Regions from separate parts of the Paenibacillus sp. FSL R7-0297 genome, predicted to be linked through region 1. Evidence: predicted binding sites of a transcription regulator. Region 1 holds the regulator's gene; each other region holds the start of a gene.

Evidence for each region. The regulator Rex, encoded in region 1, represses fermentation and respiration genes when NADH is low (regulators of the CRP and FNR family bind a similar motif). The targets are predictions, from matches to a motif close to TTGTGAAATATTTCACAA.
Region 2: MKZ24_RS04875 (cytochrome ubiquinol oxidase subunit I) is a predicted target of Rex. The motif match lies at 1,273-1,290, and genes of this name have one in related genera.
Region 3: MKZ24_RS28625 (flavocytochrome c) is a predicted target of Rex. The motif match lies at 1,225-1,242, and genes of this name have one in related genera.
Region 4: nirB (nitrite reductase large subunit NirB) is a predicted target of Rex. The motif match lies at 1,176-1,193, and genes of this name have one in related genera.

The regions. Positions count from the first base shown of each region.
Region 1 is NZ_JBBPAQ010000001.1:3,850,439-3,853,584, forward strand. Features, by position in the region: gene dinG (ATP-dependent DNA helicase DinG) at 1-1,068, shown strand, start outside; gene MKZ24_RS16900 (redox-sensing transcriptional repressor Rex) at 1,299-1,952, shown strand; gene MKZ24_RS16905 (amidohydrolase) at 1,939-3,146, shown strand, end outside.
Region 2 is NZ_JBBPAQ010000001.1:1,129,860-1,133,005, forward strand. Features, by position in the region: gene MKZ24_RS04860 (S1C family serine protease) at 1-262, shown strand, start outside; gene MKZ24_RS04865 (cold-shock protein) at 657-857, shown strand; gene MKZ24_RS04870 (cold-shock protein) at 950-1,180, shown strand; gene MKZ24_RS04875 (cytochrome ubiquinol oxidase subunit I) at 1,404-2,792, shown strand; gene cydB (cytochrome d ubiquinol oxidase subunit II) at 2,796-3,146, shown strand, end outside.
Region 3 is NZ_JBBPAQ010000001.1:6,570,851-6,573,996, forward strand. Features, by position in the region: gene MKZ24_RS28625 (flavocytochrome c) at 1-1,208, opposite strand, end outside; gene MKZ24_RS28630 (hypothetical protein) at 1,388-1,846, shown strand; gene MKZ24_RS28635 (PHP domain-containing protein) at 1,953-2,747, opposite strand; gene MKZ24_RS28640 (energy-coupling factor transporter transmembrane component T family protein) at 2,782-3,146, opposite strand, start outside.
Region 4 is NZ_JBBPAQ010000001.1:3,573,305-3,576,450, forward strand. Features, by position in the region: gene ric (iron-sulfur cluster repair di-iron protein) at 1-263, shown strand, start outside; gene MKZ24_RS15545 (hypothetical protein) at 408-1,094, shown strand; gene nirB (nitrite reductase large subunit NirB) at 1,297-3,146, shown strand, end outside.

The DNA of each region.
Region 1 (3,146 bases):
ATCATCCGCAAGGGTGATAAAATGCTCAGTGAGATGCGTGATACGGACAGTCAGTCCTCTTCGGACAGTCTTGTGACGGATATCGGCGGGTTGTTCAAGGACCTGGCCTCCATCCGGGAGCAGATCCGTTTCTTTATGGGACTGAATGACGAGAATATCGTGTACTGGCTGGAGGGGAGCGGCAATTACCGCGGCAAGTCGCTGCAGATGTATGCCGTTCCGGTGGATGTGAGCACTCAGCTCAGGGAACTGTTCTTCGATAAGAAGAAGAGTATCATCCTGACATCGGCTACCTTGTCTGTGGATAAGTCATTCCAGTTCATGATCGATAATCTCGGTCTTGGTGAGGCTGCAGAGCAGGGACGTCTACAGACAGCTCTGCTTCCGTCACCGTTCAAATACCGTGAGCAGGCACTGCTTGTCATTCCACGTGACTTCCCTAGTGTCAAGGGAAGCATTGGGGATGCCCGCTTTGTGGACACACTGGTTCATTCTCTGGCAGAAACTGCTGTGGCTACCCGCGGGCGGATGCTGGTGCTGTTCACCTCCTACAAGATGCTGCGCCAGGTCTATGATCCGCTCAAAGAAGCCCTGACTTCGCAGGATATCGCTGTGCTTGGACAAGGCGTAGAAGGCGGTAGCCGGAGCAAGCTGATCCGTCGGTTCCAGGACAGCTCGGCGTCAGTCTTACTGGGGACGAGCAGCTTCTGGGAAGGTGTAGACATTCCCGGGGATGCTTTGACCTGTCTGGCTATTGTCAGACTGCCGTTCCAGCCGCCCAATCATCCGCTGGCTGAAGCGAAGTCTGAGCTGCTTCAGGCACAGAAGAAGAATCCGTTCATGAAGCTGTCCGTCCCGCAGGCCGTAATCCGCTTCAAGCAAGGCTTCGGGCGGTTGGTACGCACCGCGCAGGACCGCGGAATCGTTATTGTATATGATACCAGGGTAATCGAATCTTATTATGGGAAGTATTTCCTGTATTCGCTGCCCGGACCCAAGATGGAGCATATGCTGACGGATCAGATCGTTCCGCGGATTGCAGAATGGCTTGAAGATGGCGGGGTTTAATAATCCGTCGGCGGCTGATATTATGTATAAGTAATTATTGTTCTGAAGTCCCGCGCTCCACGGCTCCTGCCTAAACGGGCAGGCCTGGAGCACGGTTCCTATAATCGGCTTAACAGCAGTGAAGCTTGATCAAGCAGCATATGCTTTCAAAACAAGCGTATGCTTACGAAGCAAGTTTTGCGAAGTCATTCAAGAAGTATATGCTATCAAAACTTTTAGGAGGAGAAAACATGAAATCGGATAAAATATCGGAGGCCGTCGTTCGCAGACTCCCAGTGTACCTGCGTTTCCTGAACGATCTCCAAAAACGTGAAATCTCAACAGTTTCTTCTCAGGAGCTGGGACAGAAGCTTGATCTCAACCCCGCCCAGATCCGCAAGGACCTGGCTTATTTTGGTGATTTTGGCAGAAAGGGCATTGGTTATGATGTCTCTTATCTGATTGAGAAGATCCGGCATATTCTGAAGCTGGACCAGCAGATTAATGTAGCTCTGGTAGGTGCAGGTAATCTCGGCCACGCCTTGTCGAATTACAATGCCTACTTGAAGGATACGATGAAGATTACAGCTGTATTTGATGCTTATGAGCCTAAGGTAGGCCAGCAGATCAACTCGTTGACTGTCCAGCCGATGAGTGAGCTGGGGGATACCATCCGTGCACAGGGCATCCGCATTGGGATTATTACCGTTCCGGACAGTGAAGCACAGAACGTTGCTGACATTCTGGTGGATTCGGGTATTGAGGCGATCCTGAATTTTGCTCCTGTAATTCTTAAGACTCCATCCAATATCCGGATTCATGCCGCCGATTTCACTACGGATTTGCAGAGTCTGGCTTATTATTTGCATGACGGAAAGGACGAAGCTGAAGATGAGCAGCAATAAAACCATTATTAAAGACGGCCGTTTTCTGGTTCCTGGCAGCGATAAGCCGGTGCTGAGCGGTTATATGACCATCGAAAATGATCTGATTACTTACATAGGTGAAGCGAAGCCTGTAATTGAAGAGGATGCCGAGGTTATTGACGGTAGCCGGCTGCTGTTCATGCCGGGTCTCGTCAACACCCACGGCCATGCGGCGATGTCGCTGCTGCGCGGCTACGGCGATGATATGGTGCTGCAGGCTTGGCTGCAGGAAAAAATGTGGCCGATGGAAGAGAAATTCACCGGTGAAGATGTATACTGGGGCACCTCACTATCCGTTCTTGAGATGCTGAAGGGCGGCACTACGACCTTCCTCGATATGTATGATCATATGGACCGGGTTGCTGAGGTTACGGAGCAGTCAGGCATCCGTGCAGTACTTATGCGCGGTGTTATTGGCCTGTGTCCGGAAGAGGTGCAGAACCACAAGCTGGCGGAGGCGATTGCTTTTGCCCGGAACTGGCATGGCAAGGCTGACGGCAGAATTACTGCAATGCTCTCGCCCCATGCGCCTTACACCTGTCCTCCGCAGTTTTTCATGAAGTTTGTTCAGGCGGCACATGATCTTGATCTGCCGATGCACACGCATATGTCCGAAACGCGCCATGAAGTGGAGCAGAATGTGGCCGATTACGGCCTGCGACCGGTCGCGCATCTGGAGAAGCTGGGAATGTTCACCCGGCCGTCCCTGATCGCCCACGGTGTTCATCTGAACGATGAAGAGATTGAGATTCTGGCCCGCCATAATGTTGGCGTATCTCATAATCCCGGCAGCAACCTTAAGCTGGCCAGCGGAGTAGCCCGTGTTCCTGAGCTGCTTAGAGCAGGAGTTAAGGTCTCCCTGGGTACGGACGGCGCGGCAAGCAACAACAATCTGGATATGTTTGAGGAAATGCGGCTGGCCGCGCTGATTCATAAAGGCGTAAGCGGTGATCCAACGGCAGTACCTGCTCCTGAGGCGCTGCTCATGGCGACAGAATATGGTGCACATTCGATTTTCCTGAACCAGGTAGGCCGGCTTGCAGCAGGGATGAAGGCTGACTTCATTGCGATTGATATTGATCAGCCGCATTTGCTGCCGCATACCGACCTCTTGTCCCATGCCGTGTATTCGGCTAGTGCCAAGGATGTGGAACATGTCTGGGTCAACGGTAA
Region 2 (3,146 bases), 2.7 Mb from region 1:
CCAGCGCAAAGAGCTTAACCTTCCAACTACGGTAACCGATGGGGTTGTGGTATTGGATGCAGTGGGTCCGGCTAAGGATGCAGGCCTGCAATTCAATGATGTAATTACCAAGTTCGATGAGAAGCCGATTACATCCACCTTGTCCCTGCGCAAGTATTTGTACGATCACACCAAGATCGGTGATGATCTGCAAATTACATTTTACCGCAATGGTGAAGTGAAGCAGGTGACGGTACAGCTTCTTGAGAAACCCGAGGAATAAAACCGGAAGCTGCCGTATATAATATTAAGGCAGTCAGGATAACGGAAACGGTTCAGGCCGTCCTCTTATGCAAAATTTAAGAGGACGGAGCCCGTTTCAAGACCAAAATAATGGGGTAAACATGAATATCGGCTATAAATATTACTATTTAGACCAACTGGTAACCCTTACATTGGGAAGAAGTCCTTATAAGGGAAAAAACGGAGAAATTCGGATAGGACAGCTTGCCTTTGTTAATCAGGTGTGGTAACATGAAATTATTCATACAATTGATACCTAATTCTCGCATTGAAAAGGGCTGTCAAATGAATCACAACCTTTCTCAATGTGTGAATTTTTTCTTTGTCTGAAGATAAAAAGAACATATTAATTTAAATTTGTGGAGGTAACACACATGCAAACAGGTACAGTTAAATGGTTCAACGCAGAAAAAGGATTCGGTTTCATCGAAGTTGAAGGCGGAAGCGACGTATTCGTTCACTTCAGCGCAATCACTGGCGACGGCTTCAAAACTTTGGACGAAGGCCAACGCGTTGAATTCAACGTTGTTCAAGGCAACCGCGGACCACAAGCCGAAAACGTTGTAAAACTGTAATTAATAGAAGGTACCGTCCCCGCTTGTGAAAGTTGGGACGGTCTTTTTTTATCGTTACTGAGCTTGTAACATAAAGGAAGGGAGGAACGGCAATGAACTACCGGAAGAAGCCTTTGGAGGAAGTACCGGAAGAAAATACCGCAATATGGGCCTGTACCAACGATGGATGTAACGGATGGATGAGGGATAATTTCGCATTTGAGCATGCGCCTTCTTGCCGTCTCTGTCATTCCCCGATGGTTCGTAGCATGAAGATGCTGCCGCAATTGCTTAATTCGAATGGCGATCTCAAATCGCTTAAGAAGGGTATTTCCATTACCTAAACCAATGCCTTTATGAACCAAGACAACTATAAATGATAGACAAATCCAAGACGGTGAAACCGTCTTATTTTTTTTGCTTTCTAACCGTAATATTGTGATATTTGTCACAAATTTATTGAATTTCATGCTCAAACAGGGTGTATAATGTGATAATTATCACACTTTAGGCCCTGGAAATTTGACAGAATAGACATATCGAATGGGGAGAAGGAAGGGGAGAAATATGGATACAGTAATACTGTCGCGTATACAATTTGCGTCGACGACGATTTTTCATTATTTCTTTGTGCCGGTATCGATCGGACTAGCGCTCTTAATTGCTATTATGGAGACCATGTACGTTAGAAAAGGCAATGAAGAGTACAAAAGAATGGCGCAGTTCTGGGGGAAGCTGTTCCTCATTAACTTCGCAGTAGGCGTAGTGACAGGGATATTGCAGGAGTTCCAGTTCGGAATGAACTGGTCTGACTATTCGCGCTTCGTCGGTGATGTTTTTGGAGCCCCGCTAGCGATTGAAGCCTTGTTGGCATTCTTCCTGGAGTCCACGTTCATCGGAATCTGGATCTTCGGCTGGGATAAGGTATCCAAGCGTATTCATCTATTATCGATCTGGCTGGTAGCCTTCGGAACGATGCTCTCGGCATTCTGGATTCTGGCCGCCAATTCGTTCATGCAGCATCCGGTAGGATTCCAGATCAATAATGGACGGGCTGAAATGAATGATATCTTCGCATTAATTACAAACGGTCAGCTGCTGGTGGAGTTCCCGCATACAGTGCTTGCCGCATACGCTACAGGCGCATTCCTGGTAACGGGGATTAGTGCTTATAAATTGCTCAAGAAGCAGGACGTTGCCTTTTTCCGGAAATCGTTCGAGATTGCGGCAATTGTCGGTATTATCTCTTCATTTGGCGTAGCTGTTGCCGGACATGCCCAAGCGCAGTATCTGGTTGAAACACAGCCAATGAAGATGGCCGCGTCCGAAGGGCTATGGGGTAAGAGCGGCGACCCGGCACCTTGGACAGTCTTTGCTAATATCGATACAGAGAATCAGACGAGCAGCGGAGAGGTACAGATTCCGTATCTGCTGAGCTTCCTGTCTTACAGTAAATTCTCCGGTGAGGTTAAGGGTATGCTGGAGCTCCAGCAGGAGTACGAAGCAGCTTATGGACCTGGAGATTATATCCCGCCTGTCAAAACAACCTTCTGGAGCTTCCGGATCATGGTTGCGGCAGGCTCGCTAATGATTGCGCTTGGTGTGTATGCCATCTACCTCATGTGGCGTAAGAAGATGGACAAACCGAATACCTGGTTCATGCGGTTCATGTTCTGGGGGCTGCTGCTTCCGCCGATTGCCAACACCTCAGGCTGGATTATGACGGAGATCGGGCGTCAGCCATGGACAGTATTCGGACTTATGACTACGGAAGACAGTGTATCACCTAATATTACAAGCGGACAGGTGCTGTTCTCGGTGATTTCGTTTACCGCAATCTATGCCATACTGGGTGCGGTAATGATCGGCCTGTTCATCAAGGTTATCAAAAAAGGTCCTTATGCTATGGATAACGAACACGGCGAATCCCACGATCCGTATAACAAGGAGGACTAACCCATGTCACTTAATGAATTATGGTTTCTGTTGATTGCGGTGCTGTTTGTCGGGTTCTTCTTCCTTGAAGGCTTTGACTTCGGTGTAGGAATGGAGACGCAGATTCTGGCCAAGAATGATACAGAGCGCCGGGTACTGATTAATTCCATCGGGCCGTTCTGGGATGCGAATGAAGTATGGCTGATTACGGGGGCGGGCGCGATGTTCGCCGCTTTCCCGCATTGGTATGCGACGCTGTTCAGCGGATTCTATATCCCGTTCGTGTTCGCCTTGCTGGCCCTGATTGCCCGCGGTGTTGCCTTTGAATTCAGAGGTAAACGCGATTCGAAGACGTGGCAGAAAACCTGGGATGTC
Region 3 (3,146 bases), 2.7 Mb from region 1:
ACATTCATTTGTTCTGCCAGCGCCCGGGTGGTATCCGCTGTTTTGACAACACCCATCTTGATGTACTGGTCCACCGCTTTGACACGGGACTTCACACCGGAATCAAATACCAGATAAGCGGATTTCTCTGGAAGCTTATTGATGGAAGCCGTCACTTTATCGCGGGTATCCATTTCATTACCGAAACGTTTGCCGGTGCTTGAGACAAGGATTGCGCCTTCGCCCCGCACAGCTTCACCGATCAGGTAGGATTTCTCCTGCTGTACTGTCGGGTGAACCTGGATCTGATCCATATCCACCGTTGTGCCGCCAACCTTCTCAATCATCTTGATGCCGTCGCCGGTGCTGCCGATCTGATTCGTGGTTACTAATCCTTCCAGATCAGGTCTAACCTCGGAGATCAATTCCTTGTTCGCACCGAAACCGCCGGTTGTAACAATAACTGCTGCTCCAGTAATCAATTTCTCATCGGCCTGGTTAAACAGCACCTTGACGCCGTTCACCTTGCCATCTTGCACTGTAAGTTCCTTCACGTCCGCATTAACGAACAATGGAATCCCTTGCTCTTGTACATTTCTTACGAGTCCTGCAACCAGATATTGACCGACTGCTGAACCGTCTTCGGGACGGTGGGTACGCTTCTCTTTCATTCCGCCGGTAATCGTAATATTGTTCAAACGGATTCCAATTGAATCCAGCCAGTCAATGGCACTTGCGGAATTATCCACGAAGAAACGGAGCAATTCCTTGTTATTCGTGTCGTGACCGCCTTTTAGCGTCTCTTCATAGAACAGATCATTGGTGTCCTCGATGCCCTGCTCCTTCTGGAACTTCGTATGCGAAGCGTTCATACCCGAAGAGGATTTGGTAGTATTACCGCCGGCAACCGGCATTTTCTCGAGAATAACCGGGTTCATGCCGTTAGCCTTGGCTTCCAGCGCTGCCGACATTCCGGCACCGCCTGCGCCGACAATGATGATATCATATTTATCTTTTAACTGATCGTACGGTGTATAGCTCGCTTCGGATGCTCCCGATACGGCTTCGGCTGTCTCTTTAGGTGCAGTGGTTGCTGCAGGCTCTGTGGTTGCGCTGTTCTTACCCTTGCTCTCATTGACACTGCCGCCCGCATTGTTGTTACCGCAGCCTGCGATAACCAGCATAACGGAAAGAACGAGTATAAGAGTCGCTGCAAATCTCTTTTTCATAGTAATGCTTGCCCCCTTGTGCATATTTTCACAATTAGCATAGCGGCAAAAGGGCTGTCCTTGGAAGCTTACGTAATTAAAGAAATCATTAAGTAACTAAAGTAAGTGAATTTGCGTACGGAAGTTTATAGTTTTATAATTGGGACTTACACATTCGTATGAGTAGGAGGAACTGAACCATGGACAAAAGCAAAAAATATGTGCTTACCGGCGCCATCCTGACCGCAGCTGGTGTTTCTCTAATGACCTATACAGCAAACCGTTACACTTCCTTCAACAAAGTGGTGTCCAGAACCATCCGGCTGGAGGATATCGCCTCCCTTGAAATCACCCGTCTGTCCTCTGTTCCCGGTGAACAGAAGGATATTGTGGTTACGGAGCCTGAGGCCATCAAACAAATATGTGATGATTTCGCCGACGTCCGGTTAATGAAATCAGCGCGGAATGTAAGCACAGACAACAAATACAGCTATTATATTACCATCGTACAGGCTGACCGGAAGCAGCGGTTTGATATCATTCTCAAAGGCGGGCAGCATATGATAATTTACGATAATGATATGAACAATCCGCATTTGAAAGCTTATAAAATTATGGGTTCCTTCCATCCGCAGGCATTGAAGCTGGCTTTTGCTTAAAACCGCAAGGCGTAGCGTAAATCATCCCCGGAAGCATAGAAGACATTACCTATGAAGTCATGGCCGGAGGAGTCCGGACATGACTTCATAATATTTTAGGGCCGCTTTAAGCCAGATAGCCAATCTCCGCTTCATCCCTGGAAGGCACTTCGCCGGCAAGCTGCTTCAGCAGCTTCTTCATCATGACCGAAGCCTTCACCTTGGTATGGAGACACGGCGAAAGCTCCATCTCATAGTCCCCCTGCTTAATAGCCTCCTTCAATTCCTCAACTGTAGAGCAGGATACATGTAGCCGGTTTATTACGCTGCCATACTGCAGGCATTGATGACTGTCACTGCCGGCAACCACAGGAACGCCAAGCTTCTCTGCAAATGGCGTAATCAGGTTCTTGTAGGCTTCAGCCCCCTGCACGTAAATATCTTTAGCATTGAAATCAAACGCATCCAGCCGCTTAAGCAGCTGAGGGTCCAATTGATGAAGTGGAGTAGAGGTGCGGAACGGATGGGCCCCTATTTTCCACAGATTGAATTCATCCGCCAGATCCAGCAGTCTTTTGAAAGGAATAAAGCTACACTGAGCAGTGTAATCTTCCAGCAAAGAACGGACAGCAAGAACATTCTCCTTAAGCCCGATCAGCAGGATGTGGCCTGTCTCGGCAATATCCACTTCCATTCCCGGAAACAGCTTCAGCCCGTCCACATCATAGTAATGTCCGTTATACGGATACATCTGATCCAGTGCCTCGTACATTGCGAAGAAATTAGAAGTATTAAAATGCTCTGTCAAAGCGGCTGCCTGCAGTCCGTTCACTTTAGCTTCCGACATCATTTCTGCGAAATACGCCGGGGAAAATGCTGATTTCTTAGACAATTTTCCGTGTGTGTGCAGATCAATATTCATATAGGTTAGGCTCCTTTTAAGTTTGCAGATTAGGTTAATACACCAGCTCAGGGTACAGGGTTCCAAACCAGAACAGCAGTATAATGTAAATCGTTGAACCGGATAAAAAAGCCCAGTCCGGCCTCTTCATCCGCAAATAGGACAGCTTGATCTTCTTCACCTTCGGATTGCTGAGACCGTAGCTGAATCCGCGTGTCTCCAGCGCTTCAATCGTGGTTCGCGACCGTTTGGCTGTATTGAGCATGAGCGGGTAGAAGACCAGCACCACAATCCGCAAGTAATACGCAACTGTTCTCCAGTAGAACACCCCGTGACGATGCGGTCTTTGCCCCCTGAGTCTGAAGGACAACAATATCTGGTGGAATTCTTCCAGCAAAGTAGGCAGAATACGATAACCGT
Region 4 (3,146 bases), 280 kb from region 1:
TCCCTAAAATGCTGGCCTACACACAGAACCCGACTGAAGAAGGCCTATCGGAGCTGCGCGGCCTGCTGCATAATCTTGAAGCTGAGCATGACGGTGCCGGTGAGATCCTCCGCGAGCTCCGCAGGGTAACCAACGATTACACACCGCCTGCGCACGCCTGTACGACTTACCGCCTGACCTATGCACGCCTTGAGGAGCTGGAGGGTATGACCTTTGAGCATGTGCATCTGGAGAATAATATCCTGTTCCTGCGTTATCAATAAAATGTAGTGCTACGGAAAGTCCCTCCGGGGACTTTTTTGTTATAAAGAACGTTAGGTTTAGAGCAGAAATAATTTGAGAACAGGTCTTCTATGCGGTATCCTTAAAGGAGTCAGGGATATTACATAAGAAGGCGGTGCCGTGGAATGTCCACGAAATGGATGGGGCGCTTACTACTGTGCCTTGTTTTTATACTCACAGCCAGCGGCTGCAGCTCGGATCTGGGACCGGGAAATACGGGCGGCAGCACAGGACTATCTTTTTCAATTCTGGTGGGTGAACGTGAAATGGCCGGAACCTCCGGCAGACTGCTTAACGAAGCTTATATTGAAGGTAATTCCATTATAGAACTGCTGAGAAAGAGCGGGATCGTTACTTTTGCAGCAGACGGCTATAGTATTCTTGAGGTCAATAGGGTTGCGCTCAGTCAGGATATGATGTGGGAAGTACAAGTGAACAGCAAGAAGCTTACGGACTGGAACAGTAAAATCGAGGCTGGAGCAGCGATTGTCTTCTCAGCGCAGCCGGCCGCAGCCGGGGCGTTATTTCAACCGGTTATCCTTATGGTGAATGGCGGGAGTGAACAGCCTGAGCTGACACATTCGCATGTGCTGTCCTATACGGAAGATTTGTCAGTGAAGGGACTTATGAAGAACAGCGGAATGATTAAGCTGGCAGAGAATAACAAGACGGTTCTTACCGTAATGGATTACACACCACTCAGCAGTGAGGAGTGGAAACTGAAGGTTAATGACAAAGCGCTGCTGGGAAATGGTGTGGATATGAAGCTCAGACCGCAGGACAAGCTGGAGATATCACTGGTTCTGAGGTAATTACGATAGCGGAATCCGTTTTATCGGATACAAGGATTTCTGTGCCGAGTGCGCAGGGGTCCTTTTTTTGTATTTTACTTTATGTGAAATGTTTCACATTTAATGTGACTGGAATCACAAATGCCGGGGAATTTTGGACAGTATAATTTCAATATCAAGCAAGTTTGTGAAGAAATCTGAGTTTCGAAGGAGGGTTCTACCAGTGACAGCGAACAGAGAAAAGTTAGTGCTGATTGGCAATGGCATGGCGGGTGTAGGCACTATTGAGCAGATTTTAAAGCTGGGCGGGGCTTATGATATCACGATTATCGGCAGTGAGCCGCATCCCAATTACAACCGGATTATGCTGTCCTATGTTCTCGAAGGCAGTAAAACCATTGAAGATATTATTCTGAATGACCGCCAGTGGTATGAAGATAACAATATTACCCTGCATACTGGAACGACTGTGATCCGGATTGATGAACAAACCAGGCAGGTGATTACTGATAACGGACAGGCGGTTCATTACGACAAGGTTATCATTGCTACGGGTTCTAATTCGTTTATATTACCTGTTCCTGGCAGTTTAAAAGACGGGGTAGTCGGCTTCCGTGATATCGCAGATTGCGATGCCATGCTGGCTGCAGCGAAGCAGTACCGCACGGCAGCTGTGATCGGCGGAGGTCTGCTTGGTCTTGAAGCAGCCAAAGGCCTCGTGAATCTGGGGATGGACGTTACCGTTGTGCATCTGCTTGAGGATCTGATGGAACGGCAACTGGACCGTACGGCATCTTCTATGCTGCAGGCGGAGCTTGCGCGTCAAGGTGTGAAATTCGCCATGGGTAAGCAGACGGTCGAATTGACTGGAGAAAAGCGGGTTACGGGGCTGCGCTTCAGTGACGGCAGTGAGTTGCCCGCAGAATTTGTGGTAATGGCAGTCGGAATTAAACCTAATGTTCAGCTTGCCAAGGATAGCGGCATCGAGGTTAACCGCGGGATTGTCGTCAATGACTATCTGCAGACCTCCATGGCTAATGTGTATTCTGTCGGTGAATGTACGGAGCACCGGGGCACCTGCTATGGTCTGGTAGCGCCTCTCTTCGAGCAGGGGATGGTACTGGCCAAGCATTTGTCTGGTGTGCAGACTCCGGGATACGAAGGTTCGGTTGTCGCGACGAAGCTCAAGATTTCCGGTGTTGATGTTTTCTCGGCCGGAGAGTTCACCGAAACAGCGGAGCATACCGTCATATCCGCCAAGGATGAGTGGAAGAGAACCTATAAGAAGATTCTGCTCAAAAACAACATTATTGTCGGCGCGGTTCTGTTCGGTGATGTAACGGAAGCAGCGAGCCTGCAGAAGCTGGTGAAGCAGGGAACAGAAATGACCGATGAGATCTATGGAGAGGTCATGGGCACAGGCTGCTGCGGCGGAGGCGGAGCCAAGAAAGGGCTATCGGTTGAAGCGATGGCCGATGAAGAAATTGTCTGCGGCTGCAACGGGGTAACCAAAAAGGCGATTGTTGATGCCGTTACGGAGAATGGATTCACTACAGTGGATGAGATCAAGGCTTGTACAGGCGCAACCCGCTCATGCGGCGGCTGTAAGCCTGTAGTTGAGCAGATTCTGCAGTTCGTTCTGGGAGATAGCTTCCAGCAAAGCGCCAAGCAGGGGATCTGCAGCTGTACCCCGCTTAGCCGGGATGAGATTGTAGCCGAAATTACGGCTAAAGGCCTCAAAACCACCAAAGAAGTTATGCATGTGCTGGACTGGAAGCAATCAGAAGGCTGTTCTAAATGCCGTCCTGCTGTGAACTATTATCTGGGTATGATCTATCCGGACACCCATGAGGACGAGAAGGAATCGCGCTTCGTGAATGAACGGATGAGCGCCAATATTCAGAAGGACGGAACTTATACGGTTGTTCCGCGGATGTACGGCGGGGTTACCACTCCAGAGGATTTGAAACGCATCGCCGATGTTTCCCTGAAGTATGATGTGAAGGTTGTGAAGGTGACCGGCGGGCAGCGTCTGGACCTGATCGGTGTCAAAAAAGAGGATGTGCCGAAGGT